3 regions of the Streptomyces sp. NPDC001980 genome follow, and region 3 is predicted to be linked to each of the others. Evidence: riboswitches for the same ligand, from Rfam matches in the RefSeq annotation. Region 3 holds a riboswitch; each other region holds the start of a gene.
What was found. A riboswitch is a leader RNA that binds a small molecule or an ion and turns the genes downstream of it on or off. The one in region 3 is predicted to bind cobalamin.
Positions count from the first base shown of each region.

Region 1: another riboswitch for cobalamin. It lies ahead of ABT137_RS18290 (SCO2321 family membrane protein); the one in region 3 lies ahead of metE (5-methyltetrahydropteroyltriglutamate--homocysteine S-methyltransferase).
Region 2: another riboswitch for cobalamin. It lies ahead of ABT137_RS10525 (cobalamin biosynthesis protein); the one in region 3 lies ahead of metE (5-methyltetrahydropteroyltriglutamate--homocysteine S-methyltransferase).

Region 1 is NZ_JBEOYD010000010.1:249,443-256,781, reverse strand. It holds gene ABT137_RS18300 (energy-coupling factor transporter transmembrane component T) at 1-620, opposite strand, end outside; gene ABT137_RS18295 (SCO2322 family protein) at 715-1,341, opposite strand; gene ABT137_RS18290 (SCO2321 family membrane protein) at 1,338-2,561, opposite strand; cobalamin riboswitch at 2,676-2,818, opposite strand; gene ABT137_RS18285 (phosphotransferase family protein) at 2,856-3,506, shown strand; gene ABT137_RS18280 (antibiotic biosynthesis monooxygenase family protein) at 3,535-3,915, opposite strand; gene ABT137_RS18275 (ATP-grasp domain-containing protein) at 4,014-5,054, opposite strand; gene ABT137_RS18270 (helix-turn-helix domain-containing protein) at 5,321-5,902, shown strand; gene ABT137_RS18265 (M10 family metallopeptidase domain-containing protein) at 6,006-6,578, shown strand; gene ABT137_RS18260 (MAB_1171c family putative transporter) at 6,578-7,339, shown strand, end outside.
Region 2 is NZ_JBEOYD010000005.1:350,455-357,793, forward strand. It holds gene cobN (cobaltochelatase subunit CobN) at 1-1,276, opposite strand, end outside; gene ABT137_RS10520 (cobyric acid synthase) at 1,273-2,820, opposite strand; gene ABT137_RS10525 (cobalamin biosynthesis protein) at 2,817-3,767, opposite strand; cobalamin riboswitch at 3,869-4,008, opposite strand; gene ABT137_RS10530 (hypothetical protein) at 4,192-4,419, opposite strand; gene ABT137_RS10535 (inorganic phosphate transporter) at 4,438-5,688, opposite strand; gene ABT137_RS10540 (lysozyme) at 5,863-6,621, opposite strand; gene ABT137_RS10545 (class II aldolase/adducin family protein) at 6,818-7,339, shown strand, end outside.
Region 3 is NZ_JBEOYD010000032.1:70,941-78,279, reverse strand. It holds gene ABT137_RS36690 (DUF6204 family protein) at 1-236, opposite strand, end outside; gene ABT137_RS36685 (histidine phosphatase family protein) at 316-867, opposite strand; gene metE (5-methyltetrahydropteroyltriglutamate--homocysteine S-methyltransferase) at 981-3,290, opposite strand; cobalamin riboswitch at 3,462-3,677, opposite strand; gene ABT137_RS36675 (aminotransferase class IV family protein) at 3,794-4,663, shown strand; gene ABT137_RS36670 (IclR family transcriptional regulator) at 4,697-5,437, opposite strand; gene mhpD (2-keto-4-pentenoate hydratase) at 5,512-6,309, shown strand; gene ABT137_RS36660 (acetaldehyde dehydrogenase (acetylating)) at 6,306-7,277, shown strand; gene dmpG (4-hydroxy-2-oxovalerate aldolase) at 7,274-7,339, shown strand, end outside.

The DNA.
Region 1 (7,339 bases), on a different contig from region 3:
AGCCGCTGCACGTCGGCCACCAGGTGCGGCGCGAAGGTGAGCGCGACGACCACGGCCACGCCCAGCTCGTACAGGGCACCGGGCAGGGACTTGAGCAGCCGGGCCGGGTTGGCGAGCGCGTTCGCGGCGCCGACGCAGATGAGGAGGGTCGCGATCCTGAGGCCGTCGTACAGGGCGAAGACGAGCGCCTCGGCGGTGACCCGGCCACCGAGGCGGATGCCCTGGGCCCAGTGCGGGAGCGGGACTTCGGGGAGGGTGACGAGGGTGTGCGCGCCGGGGACGGGGGAGCCGAGGACGACGGTGAACGCGAGGCGTATGAGGAGGACGGCGACGCCGAGCCTGGCGAAGGCGGCGTAGGAGCGGGACCAGGGGGCGGTTCGGCTGCGGCAGGCGGCCACGACGTAGCCGGTGACCGTGATGAGCAGGGCGAGGAGAAGGGGGTTGGTGGTCCGGGACGCGGCGACGGCGAGGGAGAGGGACCAGAGCCACCAGGCGCCGGGGTGCAGGGCGCGGGCGCGTGCGGGCCGGCGCGGGGGTAGGGCCGCTCGCCCGCGCTTGCGGGGTGCCGCTGCGCCCACCCTCCCCCACTCTCGGCTTCGTTCGAGCGGGGGGACCCCCATCGCCCCAGCGGCACGACTGCCCGCAGCCAGGACGTGCCCCGTAAGGGGCGCGGGGAACTGCGCGATCAGCCCCCACCGGCCCGCACTGTGACGCTCACGCATTCTTCCGCCGCCGTGCCTGCCAGAAAGCCCCCGCTGCGAGAACCACGACAACTCCCGCTCCCGCTACCAGCCCGAGCGACGGCCCGCTGCCCGACGACGTACCCCCGGCCCCCGCCGCCACCTTCTCCCCGCACCCCCGCGACGGATACCCCCCGATCGCACACAACAACGCGTTCGTGTCGTACCGCAGCGGCTTCGCCACCGTCGCCAGTGCCTCCGCCGTCGTCGCGTCCTCGGACACCACCGCGCAGGCCGTCCGCCGGGCAGGCGGCCGCTCTCCCGAGGGCGCGTCCGCCGTCGTACCGAAGTCGACGACCAGCCCCACCCGCTTCCGGCCCCCGACGGCGGGGGTGCCCCCGCAGATCGTCCCGAAGTCCGCCGTACCGCGCGGGCGCGACGCGTCCGACGAGTCCTCGCTCACCGCGAAGCGGAAGCCCTCGACCGAACCGTCGGCAGGCTGCGCGGTGGAGGGGCCCTGCGTGGCGTACGTCCAGTGCGCGCCGTCCCGTTCCCAGAAGGACCAGTAGCGGTAGCCGGTGGCCGCCGCCGGCCCGGCGGCCGTCGCGCACAGCGTCAGCGCGGCCAGGAGCAGCAGCGCCGCACGGCGGACCGCGGTCACGGCTGCTGCTGCTTCCGGCGGCCGCTGAACAGGAAGCCGATGCCGATACCGGCGACGAGCCCGGTGCCGACGATCCACCACACGCTGTTGCCCGACTTCTTCTCCCCGGCATGCCTCTCGGCGTGCTGCGCGGCGGCGGCCCGCGGGGCCGGTCCGGTCGCGTTCAGCGCCGTCACCAGGTTCGTGCCGCCGAAGTCGCGCGGGTCCGCGCCCATCGCGTGCGCCGCGAGGATCAGCTCGGCGTAGGCCGCGGGCCCGCTCTGCTCCGCCCACTGCGCGGCGTGCGCCTCCAGCCAGGCGTACGGCTTCCGCGCCTGCTCGGTCCAGCCCTGCGCGGCCAGGGCGACGACCGAGTCGGCGGTGTTGCCGTAGTCCGGCTGCGGCTTGGCGCCGGGGAGTGCGGAGACCAGGTGGCCGGTAGCGGACATGGCGTCCGCCAGGTACGCGGCGCCGTTGCGGGCCACGTCCTCCCGCGTGAGCGTCTTGCCGGAGTCGGCGCAGGCGGAGCCCTTCGCCGGGGCCTTCCCGGCCGCCGTCGCGAACCCCTTGCCGAGGGCTCCGAGCACCCCGGCCGCGGTGGCGTCCGCGTTGGCGGCCAACTTCCCCTTCTTGTCGGGCTGGTAGGCGAGCGCACCGCCGCCGTCATCGGCGCACGGGACGGACCACTTGGCGAGGAGGTCGTACGGCGACCGGTCCGCGCTCGCGCCGGCCGCCGCGAGCGCCCCGATGACCACGCCGGTGGAGTTGGTGTCGCTGGGGGAGCCCGGGGTGTAGCCCCAGCCGCCGTCCTTGTTCTGCACCGACTTCAGCCAGGTCACGGCCTTGCCCGCGGCGGCGTCGTGCCCGCCGGCCGCCTTCAGCGCCTGCACGGCGGCGGCCGTGCTGTTCGTGTCGACGGTCACCTTGGCGTCACAGGCTGCCGTCGGCTCGGCGCGGAACGCGGCGAACGAGCCGTTCGCGCACTGCTGCCCGGCCAGCCAGTCCACCGCCTTCACGGCCGGGGTCACCCCCACCGCGTGCTGGGCCAGCAGGGCGAGGGACTGGCGCCAGACGCCGTCGAACTTGGGGTCCGAGCTGCCGTACAGCCCCGACGGGAGCACCGCCGACGCGGACGGCGACGGGGACGCGGTACCGGTGGCCAGCGCGGTCGTCGCGGGAGTGGCGGCACCGATGACGGCGGTGGCGGCCAGCACCCCGGCGGTGCGGCGGAGGACGGTCATGGTCGGCGGGTGCCTCTCCCTGCGGGGAGCCGGGCAGCACGGGACACCCCGGCGGCTCGGCTCCGTAAACCTCGACGGTGCCGTGCGACGACGGGTGCCGGCGCACACGAGCCGATCAACGTCCCGGGCGCGGCGGTCCGGCTTGCCACAGGGTGTGTGGCTCACGGTTGCGGGTCAGCGCCGGAATTGCACCGGCTTCCCCCCGTACGGGTGATGACGACCCGGCTACCTTACCGGCCGCCGACGGGAAGCTGAGAGGGGGCTGTGCGGAGACCGTTTCGTTATGGTCATGCCATGACGGGGAGACTGCTCGGGTCGGGGCGTTCGGCCGACGTGTACGAGATCGACGAGGCGTGGGTGCTGCGCCGGGACCGGGACGGCTGGGGGGACGCGGCCGCCGAGGGCGCGGTGATGACGTACGTACGGGAGCACGGGTACCCGGCGCCCCGGGTGCGGCCGTCCGGGTCCCGTACCGAACTGGTCATGGAGCGGCTGTCCGGGCCGACCATGCTGGCGGCGCTGCTGGCGGGGGAGTCGGGCCCGGCGGAGGGCGGTGCGCTGCTCGCCTCGCTGCTGCGGCGGCTGCACGCGGTGCCCGGGCGGGACCCGGCCGACCCCGGCACCCGGGTCCTCCACCTCGACCTGCATCCGGACAACGTGATGTTGACCCCCGACGGCCCCCGGGTCATCGACTGGACCAACGCGGAGGACGGGCCGCCCGGACTCGACTGGGGCATGTCCGCGGTGATCCTCGCCCAAGTGGCCCTCGGCGCATACCCGTTGGCCCACGACATGCTGGCGGCCCTGCTCGCCGATCCGGGCGAGCTCACCGAGGAGGGGCTGACGGAGGCCCTGCGCCGACGGGCGGCCAATCCGACGATGAGCCGAGGGGAAGTCGAAGTGCTCGGTGCGGCAGGGCAGTTGATACGGTCGATCGCCTTCTAGCCTTCTAGCCTTCTAGCCTTCTAGCCTTCTAGGCCTCTGGCGCCGCGTCTGCGGACTGCCCCCGCGTGAAACCGTGACTCCGTTCCACCTTCGCCACATGCAGGGTGTAGCTCTCGTACCACTCGGCCCGCCCGCGCTTCTGCGCCGCGCGGTGCTCGGCGTCGGTCCGCCACTGCGTGAGGGCGTCGGCGTCGCGGAAGTACCCGACGGTGATGCCCAGCCCGCCGGGGGTCTGCGCGTGGTCCATGCCCAGGTACCCGGGGATGTCCTTCACCAGCTCTTCCATGCGTGCGTTGGTCTCGCTGTAGCCGCTCTGGTCCTGGGTGCGCACCGTGGTGAAGACGGCCACGTAGTAGGGGGGTTCATGGGCCTCGACGGGCGCGACAGGCCCTTCCGGGGGATTGGTCATGGCGTCACCGTAGGGCGGGACGCGCCCGGCGATCCAGCGTCTTTCCCGAACGGGACGCGCAAGGGATCGAACTCTTGACCAAAGCCGCTGGGCAGCCGCTAGGCGGCGTTGGCGAGTGGTGCGATGCCCGCCGACAGGTGGCGGGCCATCCGGCGCAGCGCGTCGTGGCAGTCGGCCGGGGTCTCGCCGACCGCGACCCAGAGGGCCAGCCGGTCGGCGGCGGTGGCGTGCGGGCCGGCGGCGACGTGGTTGCCGGTGTGCTGGGTGAGGAGCATGCGGTCGGCGCCGGGTTCGTGGGCGGCGTCCGGGGAGAGGTCCAGGTGGTCGAGGCGGCCGGTGGCGGCCGGGTAGGCGAACTGGACCGCGGCCGCCCGCTGCCGGCTGGGCGTGGTGTCGGCCGCCTCGCCGGTGGCCAGGGCGGCCGCGGCCCGGGCCAGGTCGACGCCGGTGGCCCGTCTGACGAGGAGCGGGATCAGGTCGCCCGGGAGATGCGGGGCGACGTCGGTGACCCGGGGGCCGCGGTCGGTGAGGGTGAGGCCGATGTGCAGGACACCCCGGTCGATGCCGAGGGCGTGCACGGTGCGGTCGACGGCCAGGCGCAGGAAACGGTTGTGCAGCAGGCCGTCGTGGGCGTGCACGGTGTGCCGCAGCGGCTGCCGGGCGGGCGCCGGGCCCAGCGTGGTACGGGTGATGGCGGCGATGCGGATCTCGCCGTCGAGGACGACCGTCTCGGCCGAGACGCGGGGCGCGCCGGGGTCGTCGGCGTCGCCGGTGGGGACGGTGTGGCCGGTCAGCAACGCGCGCAGCGCGGGCGGGTCGGTACAGGCTTCGGCCGCGGCGAGGGAGGGGCCGGGCAGCCCCAACTGCCCGGCGATCCTCGCGGCGGCGACCGCGTACTCGCCCGAGTAGGTCAGCACGCCGCGGACCCGGTGCCGGGCCGCGAACCGCACCACCGCCGACGCCGTGGCGCCGCCTTTGCCGGGGTCCGCCGCGAGGTGACCGGCCAGGCACGGCTGTGCCCAGGCGGGCGGCGCGGCGTCCACCAGCAGCACCGGGCGGGCCGAGGCGATACGCGTCAGCACGAACTCGTCGTACGCGCACCGGCGACCGGCACCGAGCAGCAGGACGGGCTGCGGCATCGGTTCGCCTCACCTTCTGGGGAGGAGGCGGGGCGGCTGGTCGCCCCGGATGCCGCTCCCCCATAGGCGGCACCCGGGGCGGGTCGGTTCGACCGTGGCCTGGTGACGTGATCCTTTCCTGCCGGTCCGTCATATGTCAACGATTGCTGCCCTCTTGCGCAGTGGGCCTTGTCATGTCTGGTGGGCGGGACCGGTGATTCGATAGCCTCGCGTCTGCCCGGCTCCGGCCGGCGGCCGACCGACCACGCGCGTCCAGGGGGACCTTGGTGAGTGACGCCCATGCCCCGTTGACCGGCGTACTGGAACGACTCGGGGAGCTGACCGGACGGCCCGGACGGCTGCCCGAGGTGCTGGACGTGGCCGACCTGTCGTACCGCACCGGCATCCCGGTCGGGGTGGTCGCCGAACTCCTCGCGGGCGGGGCCGCACCCGAGGCGGAGCTTGCCGAACGGGTCCGGCAGCGGCTGGACTTCATCCGCGAGAACCGGCGCCGCCCCGACGGCAAGCGGTACTCGCTGGGCGAGCTCGCGGCGATCGCCGGCACCAGCAGGCAGTGGCTGAGCGAGTGGCGCAAGAGCGGGCTGCCGAGTCTCGAACACACCGACCGGCTGCGGCGGTTCTTCGGCCTCCCGCCCGGCTTCTTCACCGCCGACGAACCGGAGGCCCTGTGCGAGGCGCTCCAGCCGGTGCTGCAGGGCCTGCAGGCCGAGGCCGACCCGCTGTCCCGGCTCTGCGAGAGCGGCCTGGTCCGGCTCGCCGCCCGCGCACCGCAGATGAACCCCCGGCAGCTCGCCACGCTCGCCGACCTGGCAGAGATGATCATCAGCTCCGAGACCGCCGCCAACTGAGCGTCGAACGGGCTGATTCACGACTTCGAGGACGCCGAATGCCGTCAGGAACGCCGTTAGGAACGCCGTCAGGAAAGACGACCGCCAGCGAGGACGACGACGCATGAGCCCGAGACGATCGCCCAAGCGGTTCCTCGCCCAGCCCGTCCGGGACACCGCCCGCGCGCTGGAGCCGCCGACTAAACCCGAGACCTTCCTGCACGCGCTGTGCGCCACGCTCAGCCCGACGCTGGACCGGCCGGTCAGGCTCAGGTTCGTCGCCTTCCCGCCCGGGCTCGACGTCTCCGGGATCACCCTCGCCAAGGACGACGAGTACATCGTCGTCGTCGAGGAACGGGCCGCCGGTGCCCACAAGTTCGTGATCGCCGGGCACGAGATCGGCCACATCCACTACGGCACGCTGGACGTCCACTACCAGGCCGGCATGCCCGCCGCCGCGCGCCGGCTGCTGGCCCGCGCCGACGAGGACATCCCCTGGGACCGGGTCGTCGCCCTCGCCACCCGCTCGCCCGCCGCCCCCGCCGCGCAGGCCGAGTGGGAGGCCGAGGAGTGCGGGCTGCGGCTCGCCGCCAAGTTCCGCAAGGTCGTGGGTCCGTACGCGGCGACCGGCCGGACCACCCAGGACACCCTGACCGACCGACTCTCGTCCTCGCTGGGCAACATCGGTGGCCCGTGATGCCCGGGGACCGGAACTGGCACTGGAACTGGAACTGGAACTGGCACTGGCACTGGGACATGGCGGGTTCCTTCGCCGCCTACGCGATCCCGGCGGTGCTGATGGCCGTGGCCTTCGTGATCAAACTGCCGCTGCTCAGACGCGCCTGGCAGGACCCGATCCTGCGCGCCACCGCACTGCTGCTCGGCATCGGCGCGATCGTCTTCGCTTCGCTCCCGCCGGGCAACCTGCACCGCATCAACGTGCTCACCGGCGTGCCCAACTTCGCCGGGGTGTGGGTGTATTCGCTGTTGACGGCCTACTGCGGCGCCTGTCTCTGGCTGATCATCACCTGGCGTGAGCCGCCGTCCACCGCCCGGCGCCGCAGGACCCGCCTGGTGTGGACCGCGTACGCCGTCATCATCATCGGCCTCTGGGTGACCTTCGCCCTCGGCGACCACCACGTCGAACGGCTCCGCGACCTGGACACGTACTACGCCAACACCCCCTGGATGCGCGAGCACACCATGCTCTACCTCCTCGCGCACATGGTGTCGGCCGTGGTCGCCGCGGGCATCCTGTGGGCCTGGTTCCAGGAGATCGCCGACCGGTGGCTGCGCCGGGCCGTGGTCTGTCTCCAGGTCGCCTACGCGCTCGGTTTCGTCTTCGACGTCGCCAAGGTGGCGGCGGTCGCGGCCCGTTGGGCGGGCCACGACTGGGACTACCTCTCCACGTATGTCGCCCCGCCGTTCGCCATCGCCGAGGCGTTCCTGGTCGCGGTC
Region 2 (7,339 bases), on a different contig from region 3:
GCTCCGGGTCGAGCTTCTCGAACCAGGCCCGGTAGTCCGCGAGCGGCACCCGTGCGGGCGCTGCGGCCAGCTGCTCCTCGGTGAGCCACTCGACGTCGTGGCCACCGGCGTTGATGAGCCGGTGGATCAACTCGTCGCCGTTGTCCGGGTGTCCTTCGACCACGTACCCGGCATCCCGCAGCGCGTCCAGTACCCGCACCGCCGACGCGGGCGTGTCCAGACCGACCGCGTTGCCGACCCGGGAGTGCTTGGTCGGGTACGCGGTGAAGACCAGGGCGATCTTCTTCTCCGCGTTCGGCTTGTGCCTGAGCCGCGCGTGCCGTACGGCGATTCCGGCGACGCGTCCGGCCCGCTCGGGGTCGGCGACGTACACCGGGACATCGTCAGGTCCCTGTTCCTTGAAGGAGAACGGGACCGTGATCAGCCGTCCGTCGAACTCCGGGATCGCGACCTGCATCGCCGCGTCCATGGGGGAGAGGGCGGCGTCGGACTCGTCCCAGGCCTGCCGGGAGGAGGTCAGGCAGAGGCCCTGCAGCACCGGCACGTCGAGGTCGGCGAGCGCCCCGATGTCCCAGGCCTCCTCGTCGCCGCCGGCCGAGGCCTGCGAGGCGTGCGTGCCGCCGGCCGCCAGGACGGTCGCCACCAGCGCGTCGGCCTCCGCGAGGAGCTCGTACAGCCCGGGGTCCGCCCCGCGCAGCGAACCGCAGTACACCGGAAGGGCGTTGGCGCCGTGCGCCTCGATCGCGTCGCACAGGGTGTCCACGAAGCCCGTGTTGCCGCTCAGTTCGTGGGCCCGGTAGAAGAGCACCCCGACGGTCGGCCGGCCGCTCTCCCGGGTACGGGAACCGTGGACGCCGTACTCCGGCATCTTCTGCGGCTCGGCGAACCCCTCGCCGGTCAGCAGCACCGTGTCGGAGAGGAACCGGGCCAGCTCGGTGAGGTTGGCGGGGCCGCCCTCGACGAGGTACCTGAGGGCCTCGGCGACCACACCCGCCGGCACCGACGACTCCGCCATCAGCTCGGCGTCCGGCACCGCCTCGCCGCCGAGCAGCACGGTCGGGATCCCGGCGGCCTTCAGCGCGGCCAGCCCGTCCTCCCAGGCCCGCTTGCCGCCGAGCAGCCGTACGACGGCGATGTCCGCGCCCGCGAGGAGCGCGGGCAGCTCCTCCGTGACGTCGACGCGCGTCGGATTGCCGATCCGGTAGTCGGCACCGGAGGCGGCCCGGGCCGCCAGCAGATCGGTGTCGGCGGTCGACAACAACAACACAGTGCTCATGCGGGCGCTCCCGGTGGAATGAAAGGCAGTCCTTGTGGCGCGCCCGACTCGATGAGCCGCCAGAGCGCGTCCGTGTCCGCGTGCTGTTCGATCAGGTCGCCGAGCCGGTCGAGCTGCTCCTCGCGCAGCGCGGCGAACGAGGTGTCGGGGGCCGGCACGAACCGGCGGCCCGCGGCGGCCGCCACCTCGCGCAGGAAGGCCCGGCGGAAACCGTCCGACTCCAGGGAGCCGTGCCAGTGCGTGCCCCAGGTCTGGCCGACCCGGCAGCCGTCCAGGAACGGCTCGCCCCCGGTCACCTCACCGACCCCGTGATGGATCTCGTACCCCTCGACCCGCTCGCCGAGGGCCTCCCCGACGGGCCGGGTGAGCGTCTTCTCCCGGGCGAACCGGACCCGCACGGGCAGTACCCCGAGCCCGTCGACGGCCCCCTTACGGCTCTCGACCTCGTCCTCGATGTGCTCGCCGAGGATCTGGAAGCCACCGCAGATGCCGAGCACGGGCCGCCCGTCGGCGGCGCGCCGCCGGAGCGCCTCCGCGAGCCCCCGTTCGTGCAGCCACTCCAGGGCGCGGACCGTCCCCCGGGTGCCGGGGATGATGACGAGATCGGCGTCGGCCAGCTCCTCCGGCCGGTCCACGAACCGCACCACGACGCCCGGTTCGGCGGCCAGCGCGTCCACGTCCGTGAAGTTGGACATCAGCGGGATCGCGCAGACGGCGACCCGGAGCACGTCCTCGCCGACGGGCGGGGCCGTGTTCGACTCCCGGACGGTCCCGCGCAAGGAGACCCTCCCCCACGCTCGGCTTCGCTCGCGCGGGGGGACCCCCATCCCGTCCTCCTCGTCGATGCCGAGCCCGTGCCGGAAGGGGAGGACGCCGTAGGTGTGCCGCCCGGTGAGCCCGTGGAGCATGTCGAGGCCCGGCTCCAGGAGGGAGACGTCTCCGCGGAACTTGTTGACGAGGAACCCGGCGACGAGGGCCTGGTCCTCCGGCGAGAGCAGCGCGACGGTCCCGAAGAAGGAGGCGAAGACGCCGCCGCGGTCGATGTCGCCGACCACGAGCACGGGCAGCCCGGCGTTCCGGGCGATCCCCATGTTCACGATGTCGGTCCGGCGCAGGTTGATCTCCGCCGGACTGCCCGCCCCCTCACAGATCACCGCGTCATACGTGCCCCGCAACTCGGCGAGACAGTCGAGCACGGTCCCGAGCAGCTTCTGCTGCCGTCCGCCGTGATAGCCACGCGCGCTCAGCTCACCGACCGGCTTGCCGAGCAGCACGACCTGACTGCTCTGCTCGCCGCCGGGCTTGAGCAGCACGGGGTTCATCAGCGCGGTCGGCTCCACCCGGCAGGCCTGCGCCTGCATGGCCTGCGCCCGCCCGATCTCGGCACCCTCGCGCGTGACAAAGGAGTTGAGGGACATGTTCTGCGCCTTGAACGGCGCGACCTTCACACCCTGCCGCACCAGCCACCGGCAGATACCGGCGGTGACGACACTCTTCCCGGCGTCGGAGGTGGTACCGGCCACGAGGAGACCGCCGTTGTTCATGACGCCCTTCCCGAGAGCGATCCGCGCAGCAGCGCCCCGGCCGCGCTCACCCCCAACGCCAGCCACCCCACCCGCCGCGACAACCGCACCGCCCGTTCGATGTCCGCGACTTCCACAGCGCGCCCCTCCCCGTTCAGCACCGGCCGGTGCTCGACCCGCCCCCCGTACGACAACGTCCCCCCGAGCCGCACCCCCAACGCCCCGGCGAACGACGCCTCCACGGGCCCCGCGTTGGGACTCGGATGCTTCGCCGCGTCGGCCCGCCAGGCCCGTACGGCTCCCCGCCGGTCATCCCCGGCCACCGCGGCCAGCACGGCGGTGAGCCGGGCCCCCGGCCACCCGGCCACGTCGTCCAGCCGGGCCGAAGCCCACCCGTACCGCCGGTACCGCGCCGACTTGTGCCCCACCATGGCGTCCAGGGTGTTGACGGCCCGGAACCCCACAAGACCGGGGACGCCGCCCACGGCTCCCCACACCAGCGCGCCCACGACCGCGTCGCTCGTGTTCTCGGCGACGGACTCCACGACCGCCCGGGCGATCCCGTCGGCGTCCAGGGCCTGCGGATCCCGTCCGCACAGATGCGGCAGCCGGGCGCGGGCCGCCTCGACGTCGCCCGCCGCCAGGGCCCGCCCGATGCCGCGGGCCTCGCGCGCGAGCGAAGTACCGCCGACCACGGCCCAGGTGGCCGCGCCGGTGAGGGCCACGGACGCGGCGGTGGACGGTCGTACGATCCGCTGGGCCACGGCGCCCAGCGCCGCAGCGCCGCCGGCGCACACGGCGGTGTGCAGTGCGCCCCACCCGCGGTGGTCCCGCCACAGCACCCGCTCCACGGCCCCGGCCGCCCGCCCGAACACGGCGACCGGATGCCCCCGGCGCGGATCGCCGAGCAGCAGATCACCGAGGAGGCCGGCGGCGGCGCCGTACGCGAAGACGCGATCGGCACCCATCGGCTCAGCCGGCCGCGGGGTCGGGGACGGGCCGGGTACTCAACCTCGATCGGCAGCCGCGCATGGCGTTATGTCCTCACTCAGGGTGTCCGCGCCCTGGTTCGACGAGACCGGCGGTGGGAGTTCCTGGCTTCCGGGGATTGCTACCCCGGTGACAGTGGCGGGACCGCGCCGGATTCACACCGGCTTCCTCCCTTGCCGCCGTACATGGCTCCGGAAGTCCACCACGCCCCCGGAAGACCCGTCAACTTGCCTTTGACCTGCGAGGGGAGTGTGTGGGAAGGCCCACACCGGTTGTCCAGCGGGGCTTGTGGGGCATGCGGAAGGCTCCTCTCCGGGCGGACGGAGAGGAGCCTTCGCGGCGCCGACGAGGCCCTTTGTGTCAGGCCTTCTCGTATCAGGCCTTCTGCCAGGCCTTCTTGTCTCAGGCCTTCGCCACGATCAGGTGGATGCCGTAGGCCACGGCGGCCGCGCAGCCGGCGAAGCAGAGGTAGGCGGCCGTCACGGCCAGGGCCGCGGAGTCGCCCTGGGCGGTGGCGCGTTCGCGGGCGGACAGGCCCTTGACGCCGAGGGTGAAGAGGGCCACCAGGCCCACGGTGGCCACGAGGCTGACGCCGAAGACGGAGCCGATGGCTGCCCAGTCGATGTTCATGTCGGTTCTTCCTCGGGGTCAGACGGTGGCGGCCGGGTCGGTCGCGGGAGCGGCCGGGGCGGAGGCGGGGGCGGGGATGGTGGCGGTCAGGTCGTCCGTGACCGTGACCGGGCCCGCGGGCGGTGGGGTCACGGCGGCGATCGCCGTGGTCACCACGCCGGCCGGCTCCTCGGTGCCGACGACGTTGCTGCTGTCCACGACCTCGCGGCGGGAGAGCTTCCAGATCGCGGCGCTGGAGGCCACGAGGAAGACGGCGACGACGGCCGTGCCCCAGTCGCCGAGGTCCGTCACGGACTCGGCGAGCGCGCCGACCACCGCGGCGGCCGGGAGCGTGAGCACCCAGGCGACCATCATGCGGGTCGCGGTGGACCAGCGGACCGTGCCGCCCTTGCGGCCGAGGCCCGCGCCCATCACGGAGCCCGAGACGACGTGCGTGGTGGAGAGCGAGAAACCGAGGTGGGAGGAGGCCAGGATGGCGGTGGCCGCGCTGGTCTGGGCGGCGAAGCCCTGCTGCGGCCGGAGGTCGGTCAGGCCCGTGCCCATGGTGCGGATGATCCGCCAGCCGCCGATGTAGGTGCCGAGCGCGATGGCGAGGCCGGCCGAGAGGATGACCCAGGTGGGAGGGTTCGAGCCGGGGGCGATGGCACCGCCCGCGATCAGCGCGAGGGTGATGATGCCCATCGTCTTCTGCGCGTCGTTGGTGCCGTGCGCGAGCGAGACCAGGCCGGCGGAGGCGATCTGGCCGGCGCGGTAGCCCTTGCGGGTGGCCTCGTCCTCGGCGTTCTTCGAGAGCGTGTAGGAGAGGCGGGTGGAGAGCGCCGCCGCCAGGCCCGCGACGACGGGGGCGGCGACCGCCGGGAGCAGGACCTTGGTGACGAGCACGTCGCCGTGGACCGCGCCGAAGCCCGCGGAGGCGACGGTGGCGCCGATCAGACCGCCCATGAGGGCGTGCGAGGAACTGGAGGGCAGGCCCACCAGCCAGGTCACCAGGTTCCAGAGGATGGCGCCGACGAGGGCGGCGAAGATGACCTCGGGACGAATGCCGTTCTCGTCGACGAGACCCTTGGAGATCGTGTTGGCGACCTCCACCGAGAGGAAGGCGCCCACCAGGTTGAGCGCGGCGGACATCGTCACCGCGATCTTGGGCTTGAGCGCACCGGTCGAGATGGTCGTGGCCATCGCGTTGGCGGTGTCGTGGAAACCGTTCGTGAAATCAAACGCGAGTGCGGTGACCACCACAATCGCGAGGATCAGCGAGAAGTTTTCCATTTACCCAGGCAATCTTTCGAGGTCATTGGCTGTTGGACCGTAGGCAACCTGAATGAACGGAAGATGAACTGAGGGGGTCTTGGTGGTGTATGGGGTCGATTTCAGGGCGGCCCTGGGTGGGGCGAGCCGAGGCCGCCGTCCCGGTTCCGGTCCGGCGGCCCGGTCGCCGCTTGGCTAGAGGCCCAGGGTGAACGCCTTCAACCGGTCCGCCGACCCGTTGAAGAGATTCTGGTCACCCGGCAGGCTGCCGCTGTTGTCGTACTGCCAGAAGGTCCACGACTTCCATCCGGCCGGCAGCGTCCCGGCGTCCGCCGAGCCGTGGCGGGCGATCCACAGCGCGTGGTCGGCGGCGAAGGCGCTGCTGCCGCCGGTGCAGAGGTTCCACCAGTTCGTGGTCGTGTAGATCACCGGCCGCCGGCCGGTCTCCCGCTTCAGCTCGTCACTGAAGGACCTGATCCACTTGACCATCCGGGAGTTGCTCAGCCCGTAGCACTTGTGCTTCTTGTCGTACGGGTTGTACTCGACGTCGAGCGCGGGCGGCAGCGTCCAGCCGTCCGCCGTCCAGGTGCCGCCGTGGCTCACGAAGTACGCGGCCTGCCGGGCGCCCGACGACTTGTCCGGCAGGGCGAAGTGGTACGCACCCCGCCTGATTCCCGCCTTGCGTGAGCCGTTGTACTGCTGGCCGAAGTACGGGTTGCGGTAGGTGATGGACTCGGTGGCCTTGATGTAGACGAACCTGGCGCCCTTCGCCCTGGCGCCCGGCCAGTCGACGTTCTTCTGGTGCGAGGAGACGTCGTGCCCCTTCGGCAGGCTCGCCGCGGACGCCGGTGTCCCGGCGAACGCGGTCGCGGTGCCCGCGAGGGCGAGCGCCGCCACGGACGCCGCGAGGGCGCGGACGCGGTGGCGGGACGGCGGAATGCGGTCACGGGCCATGTTTCCCCCCGGAATGGCAACGTGTACGAAAAATCGTCCAGAGATTATTGGAAGATCGGCGTATCCTCGGCGATCTTCGGCCAAGCCAGGAAATGGGAATCTTTGTGGCGGTTTGCGCTCTACTGGATTCGGGACGTCCGGCCTAAAGTGCCCTGCCGCGCAGGCCGGTTGGGGCGTTGCCTGACAGGATCGGGCCATGGCTGAGCAGCAGCGGGACGAGCGTGACGGACGGGATGGACGGGCCGGCGCACAAGGTGTGTCGGAGTCGCGAAGGCGGGATGTACGCACGGAGGAGGCGGACGCCTGGCGCGAACTCGTCGTCGCCGCCCGCCGCACGGTCTCCGACGGACTGGTCGTCGGCACCTCCGGCAACGTCTCGGTCCGCGTCGGCGACACCGTGCTGGTCACACCGTCGGGCGTGCCCTACGACCGGCTCGGTCCGGACGACGTGACGGGCGTGGACCTCGCCGGCCGTCAGGTCCTCGGCACCCTGGTCCCGACCAGCGAGCTGCCGATGCACCTCGCGATCTACGGCAGCACCGGCGCCCGGGCCGTCGTCCACACCCACGCCGTCCACGCGACGGCCGTCTCCACGCTCGTCCCCGAGCTGCCGGCGATCCACTACATGTCCGCCGCGCTCGGCGGCGCGGTCCGGGTTGCCCCCTATGCGACGTACGGCACCGACGAGTTGGCCGAGAACATGCTCCGCGCCCTGACC
Region 3 (7,339 bases):
GCCTCCTCGGCGCGCTCGGTCGCCGCCAGGATGTCCTCCTCTTCCTCCCCGGTGTCCTGGAAGCGGAAGGTGAAGGCCGGACGGGCGGTGATGTCGTAACTGAGGTGGCCCTCGGGCGTGAAGGCCGCGCGCAGCACGTCGTGCTCCGCGGCCCGGGAGAGCAGTTCGGCGCGCTGCTCGGCGGTGAGGCCGTCGAAGACGCCGCGGACGGTGACGCGGAAGGTGCGGGTGGTCATGGCGCGACCCTAGGCAGGACGGGGCGCACCGCTCCACCGCGTTTCCGGCACCCGCCGGACACCCCCGACCGCCGGACGCCTACCCGCCGACCTGGCCGAGCCGCAGGTTCCAGCGCCCGGGCCCGCCCGTGATCTCCGTCGCCGACAGCGGCGGGGCGTCCACGCGCCAGAACGCCGCCTCGGGCGCCCCCAGTACGTGCAGCACCATGGCGCGCACCACCTCCGGTTCCACCACGGCGATCGTCCGGCCGATGGTCAGGCCCGTCCGGTCCAGCCAGCCGGCGACCCGCACGCACAACTCCCGTACCGATTCACCCCCGTGCGGCGCGGCCCCCGGGTCGGTCAGCCACTGGAGCAGCGCGTCGGGTTCGGCGGTGCCGACCTCCTCCAGCGTCCGCCCCCGCCAGCGCCCCGCGTCCAGGCCCGACAGCTCGGGCTCCGCCGTGGCGTCGAGGCCCAGTGCGGCCGCCGTCTCCCGGCAGCGCACGCTGGGGGAGCTGACCGTCTCGCCCGCGGCCGGCAGGGACAGCGCCACCGCCTCGGGCTTCTCGATCGAGTCACCGTCGTCGAAGCGGGCCCGCCGCAGCGAGGGGGTGATGGCGGGGGCTATGAGGATGACTCGGCAGGTCACGGGCGGAAGTTCTCCTCGGTCGGACAGCAGGTACCGGCGACGGTGGGTGCCGGCGACGACGGGTGCCGGACGCGCACGACAGTACGCCGTCCGGCACCCGCGCCAGGAGTCGGCTACAGCTCCGCACGCACCGATCGCGCCGCCGCGACCAGGTTCTCCAGGGAGGTCCGGACCTCCGGCCAGCCGCGGGTCTTCAGCCCGCAGTCGGGGTTGACCCAGAGCCGTTCGGCGGGGATGGCGGCCAGGCCGGTCCGCACCAGGGCGGCGGCCTCGGCCGGGCTCGGCACCCGCGGGGAGTGGATGTCGTAGACCCCGGGTCCGGCCTCGCGCGGGTAGCCGTGCGCGGCGAGTTCGCGGGCGACCTGCATGTGCGAGCGGGCCGCCTCCAGGCTGATGACGTCCGCGTCGAGGTCGTCGATGGCCTGCACGATGTCGCCGAACTCGGCGTAGCACATGTGCGTGTGGATCTGGGTGTCCGGACGGACTCCGGCGGTGGTGAGCCGGAACGCCTCGGTCGCCCACGCCAGGTATCCGGCCCGGTCGGCGGCCCGCAGCGGAAGGGTCTCGCGCAGCGCGGGCTCGTCGACCTGGATCACCGAAGTGCCCGCCGCCTCCAGGTCGTTCACCTCGTCGCGCAGGGCGAGGGCGACCTGGCGGGCGGTGTCGCCGAGGGGCTGGTCGTCGCGGACGAAGGACCAGGCCAGCATGGTGACCGGCCCGGTGAGCATGCCCTTGACCGGGCGGCCGGTGAGGGACTGGGCGTACGATGTCCAGCGCACGGTCATCGGTTCGGGGCGGGAGATGTCGCCGACGAGGACCGGCGGGCGGACGTACCGGGTGCCGTAGGACTGGACCCAGCCGTGCTGGGTGGCCAGGTAGCCGGTGAGCTGCTCGGCGAAGTACTGGACCATGTCGTTGCGTTCGGGCTCGCCGTGCACCAGGACGTCCAGGCCCGCCTTCTCCTGGAAGGCGACCACCTCCTGGATCTCGGCCCGCACCCGCTCCTCGTAACCGGCCGTGTCGATCCGGCCCGCCCGCAGGTCCGCACGCGCGGTGCGCAGTTCGCCGGTCTGCGGGAACGAGCCGATGGTCGTCGTGGGCAGCAACGGCAGCCTCAGGTGGGCGCGTTGGGCGGCGGAGCGTTCGGCGTACGGCTGGGAGCGGCGGGCGTCGGCCTCGGTGACGGCCGCGGCGCGGGCCCGCACGGCGGAGTCACGGGTGATCGGTGAACCGGCCCGGGAGACCAGGTCGGCGCGGTTGGCGGCGAGTTCGGCGGCGACGGTGTCGGGGCCCTGGGCGAGGCCCTTGGCGAGGGTGACGATCTCGGCCGTCTTCTGCTTCGCGAAGGCCAGCCAGCGCAGGATCTGCGGTGCGATGTCCCGCTCGGCGGCGGTGTCCAGCGGTACGTGGAGGAGGGAGCAGGAGGCGGCGACGTCGACCCGGTCGGCGAGCCCGAGGAGGGTGCCGAGGGTGGACAGGGACTTCGACAGGTCGTTGACCCAGATGTTGCGGCCGTTGACGACACCGGCGACCAGCCGTTTGCCGGGCAGTCCGCCGACGGCGGCCAGGGCGTCCACGTTGGCGGCCGCCGCCTCGGTGAAGTCGAGGGCGAGCCCTTCGACCGGGGCCTTGGCCAGCACCGGCAGGGCCTCGCCGAGCCGGTCGAAGTAGGAGGCGACCAGCAGCTTCGGCCGGTCGGCGAGGGCGCCGAGGTCGCGGTAGGCGCGGGTGACGGCGTTCAGTTCGGCCGGGGTGCGGTCCTGCACCAGGGCCGGCTCGTCGAGCTGCACCCACTCGGCACCGGCCGCCCGCAGGTCGGCGAGCACCTCGGCGTACACCGGGAGCAGCCGGTCGAGGAGGGTGAGCGGGTCGAAGCCGGCGGGCACGCCGGGCGCCGGCTTGGCGAGCAGCAGATAGGTGACCGGGCCGACCAGCACCGGCCGGGCGGCGAGGCCGAGGGCCAGCGCCTGAGTCAGCTCGCCCATCTGCTTGGCGGAGTTCGTGGCGAAGGCGGTGTCGGGGCCCAACTCCGGCACCAGGTAGTGGTAGTTGGTGTCGAACCACTTCGTCATCTCCAGCGGCGCGATGTCCTGCGTGCCGCGGGCCATGGCGAAGTAGCCGTCGAGCTCGTCGGTCTCGACGGCGGCCCGGTGGCGGTCGGGGATCGCGCCGACCATCACGGTGGTGTCGAGGACGTGGTCGTAGTACGAGAAGTCGCCGGTCGGCACCTCGTGGATGCCGGCCTCGGCGAGCTGCCGCCAGGTGGACCGGCGCAGTTCGGCGGCGGAGGCCCGCAGGGCGTCGGCGGTGACCCGGCCCTTCCAGTAGCTCTCGATTGCCTTCTTCAGCTCCCGGGCCGGACCCTGGCGGGGGTAGCCGTACACGGTGGCCCGGGCTGCCGCGGCTGCGGACTTGGCTGTCACGGAGATCTCCTTCGCGAGACGATTCCCTGAGATCCCGGCGACGGGACGAGAGCGCGAAGGGGTGACGAACCGGACGGCAACGGTCGTACGCCGTGAACGAGTACGCGACCGACCGTCCGATATGCACGCCGACCCGCCCACGAGGTCACCGGGATGTCCGCGCACGAGTGGTTCGCGCGCGGGCAGATGGCAGGTCTTCGGACTCGCGGGCACGCCCTCCGTCCGGAGGACACCTACTGGCCGTCGCTTCCCGGACCCGGTGGATCCAGTGCGTATGACGGCGGTCGTTCCCGCTCACCGCTGCGGGGCAGTCCCGGATTCCCACCGGGTTCCCTCTTGCGACGTCCCGTCTGGCTGACAGGGCGAACCAGCTGCACGGTCAGCTTAACCCGCCCCGAAAGCGGCCCGGGGTGTCGTCGACGGCGCGGCAGTCGAGCTGGCTCGCTTTCGATCCGGCTCGCTTTCGATCCGGTTCGCTTTCGAACCGGCTCTGCGCGCGCCTAATGTGGCCGGGACATGGCCGCCAGGCAGTGGGCAACGGGGAGAGAGGGATCGTCATCGACCGGGTGGAAATCAACGGGGCTGAAGCGGACAATGCGGATCTGACGGTGCTCGCGCGGGCCAACTACGCGCATTTCACCTCGATGCAGGTGCGGGACGGCGCGGTCCGGGGGCTGGATCTGCACCTGACGCGGCTGGACGAGAGCGCGCGCGAACTGTTCGGCAGGGGGCTGGACGCAGAGCGGGTGCGGGGCTGTGTGCGGCACGCCCTCGACGGGGGCCCGGACGCGGTGTCGGTCCGGGTGACAGCCTTCACCAGGAGGCTCGGTGACGTGCTGCGGGGCGAGCCCGTCGAGCCAGACCTGGCTGTGGCGACGAGCGCCCCGGCACAGGCGCAGACCGCGCCGGTGCGACTGCGGGCGGTCGAGTACGAGCGGGACCTGCCCCACCTCAAGCACGCCGGGACGTTCGGGCTCACGCACCGTCGGCGGCAGGCGGTGCTCGCCGGGTACGACGACGCGCTGTTCACCGACCGGTACGGCCGGATCAGCGAGGCGTCGGTCTCCAACATCGGTTTCTACGACCGGGAACGGGTCGTCTGGCCCGAGGCCGCCATGCTGCCGGGCATCACGATGCAGCTGCTGCAGCGGGGGCTGGCGGCCAAGGGCATCCCGTCCGAGCGGCGTGAGATCCGGCTCGCGGACCTGGTGGCCGGTGCGTCCGGCTCCCCGGACTGCTCGGCCTTCCTGGCGAACTCGATCTCGCCGGCCGTGCCGGTGGCGAGCATCGACGGGACGGCGCTGGCCGTCGACCCGGCCGTCACGGACCTGCTCGTGGACTGCTACGAGACCAACCCCTGGCAGATCATCTAGGGGTTGCCGGGAAAATTCCGGTCACAGCCGTGTTCACGCCGGTCCCGCCGGGTGTCTGGCCCCGCGCAGCGCCCGGGAGAGGCCCAGGGCCGCCGTCCGCACCGCCGGGGCCAGCTGTGCCGGGCGGAAGCGGCCGCACGGTACGGCCACCGAGAGCGCCGCGACCGCCGTCGGCCCGGCGAAGACGGGGGCCGCGATGCAGCTGACCCCCACCGCGGCCTCTTCCTCCTCGTAGGCGAGGCCCGCGACCTGGGCCTGCTCGACGGCCGTGCGCAGCCGGCCGGGGTCCGTGACCGAGTGCGGGGTGAGGCGGGGGAGCGGCGCCGCCAGCACCTCCTCGACCAGTTCGGCGCCCGAGAACGCCAGCAGGGCCTTGCCGACCCCGGTGCAGGTCAGCGGGAGCCGGCCGCCGATCCGGGACGGCAGCCGCAGCGCGTCGTGGCCGTGGATGCGCTCGACGTAGACCACCTCGTGGCCCTCGCGCACCCCGAGGTGCACGGTCTCGTGGGTGGCCTCGAACAGGTCCTGGAGGAACGGCAGCGCGGCCTCCCGCAGGTCGTGCCGGCGCGGCACCAGCGAGCCCAGTTCGAAGAGGGCGCCGCCGAGCCGGTAGGTGTCCGCGTCCCGTTCCAGCAGGCCGAGCCGGACCAGCTCGGCGCAGAGCCGGAACACGGTGGTCTTGGGCAGCTTGGAGCGCTCGGCCAGTTCCGTGAGGCGGAACGCGCCGCCGTCCGGGCGGAAGCAGTCCAGGACCGCCATCGCCTTGTCGAGCATGTTTCCTTGATCGCTGTTCCGTACCACGGAACATATTTTGCCGGGTTTCCCGCCGCCCGCCTATACCTGTCGGCATGAGCCCTGACCTCGTCACCAAGGTGGCCGACGTCCTCGACGAAGCCACCCGCACCGGCACTCCCTGCGCCCCCGTCCGCACCCTCCTCCCCGAGGACGACATCGAGACCGCGTACGCGGTGCAGCGGCTGCACGTGGAGCGGGGCGTGGCCGCCGGCCGCCGGCTCGTGGGCCGCAAGATCGGGCTGACCTCGCCCGCCGTACAGCGCCAGCTCGGGGTCGGACAGCCCGACTTCGGGGCCCTCTTCGCGGACATGGCGGTCGGCGAGGGCGAGCCGGTCGCGGCCGGGCGGCTGCTCCAGCCCAAGGTCGAGGCCGAGGTCGCCCTGGTGCTGGCCGCCGACCTGCCGTACCGCGACCCGACCGTCGCCGACCTGCTGCGGGCCACCGCCTTCGCGCTGCCCGCGCTGGAGATCGTGGACAGCCGGATCGCCGACTGGGACATCACGATCGTCGACACCGTCGCCGACAACGCCTCCTGCGGCCTGTTCGTCCTCGGCGGCACGCCGGTCCCGCTGGACCGGGTCGACCTGCGCGGGGTCCGGATGACCCTGGCCAAGAACGGCGAGACCATCTCCCGGGGCACCGGCGCCGACTGCCTGGGCAGCCCGCTCACCGCCGCCCGCTGGCTCGCCGCCACCCTGGCCGGCCTCGGCGATCCGCTGCGGGCCGGCGACATCGTCCTGACCGGCGCGCTCGGCCCGATGGCGGTCGCCGCCGAGGGCGACGAGTTCACCGCCCACATCGAGGGCCTCGGCACGGTCGGGGTCGCCTTCGCCACCGAGGGAGCAGCATGACCACGAAGGTCGCCGTCATCGGATCCGGGAACATCGGCACCGACCTGATGATCAAGATCCTGCGGCTGTCGGAGAGCCTGGAGATCGCCGCCATGGCCGGCATCGACCCGGACTCGGACGGCCTGGCCCGCGCCCGGCGCCTGAAGGTGGCCACCACCCACGAGGGCGTCGACGGCCTGGTCGGCCTGGGCGAGTTCGAGGACGTGTCGATCGTCTTCGACGCCACCTCCGCCGGCGCCCACCGCCGCCACGACGAGGTGCTGCGCGCCCTCGGCCGCACGGTCGTCGACCTCACCCCGGCCGCGCTCGGCCCGTACGTCGTGCCGCCCGTCAACGGCGACGCCCACCTGGACGCCCCGAACGTCAACATGGTCACCTGCGGCGGCCAGGCCACCATCCCGATCGTCGCCGCGGTCGCCGCCGTGACGCCGGTCCACTACGGCGAGATCGTCGCCTCCATCTCCTCCCGCTCCGCCGGGCCCGGCACCCGCGCCAACATCGACGAGTTCACCGAGACCACGGCGTCCGCCATCGAGAAGGTCGGCGGCGCGGCCCGCGGCAAGGCGATCATCGTGCTCAACCCCGCCGAGCCGCCGCTCATCATGCGGGACACCGTGCACTGCCTGGTCGGCGACTGCGACGACGCGCGCGTGGCGGACTCCGTGGCGGAGATGGTCGCGCGGGTGCAGACGTACGTTCCCGGCTACCGCCTCAAGCAGCAGGTGCAGTTCGAGCGGGTGGCCGCCGACGACCCGCTGCGCACCCTGGCCCCCGGTGGCGACGCGGTGAAGGTCTCCGTCTTCCTGGAGGTGGAGGGCGCCGCCCACTACCTGCCCGCCTACGCGGGCAACCTCGACATCATGACCTCGGCCGCGCTGCGCACCGCGGAGCGCATGGCCGACCTCCCCCACCCTCGGCTTCGCCCGAGCGAGGGGACCCCGATCGCCCCGGAGGTGGCGTCCCGATGACCGGTACCCGTCTGTACGTCCAGGACGTCACCCTGCGGGACGGCATGCACGCCGTCCGCCAC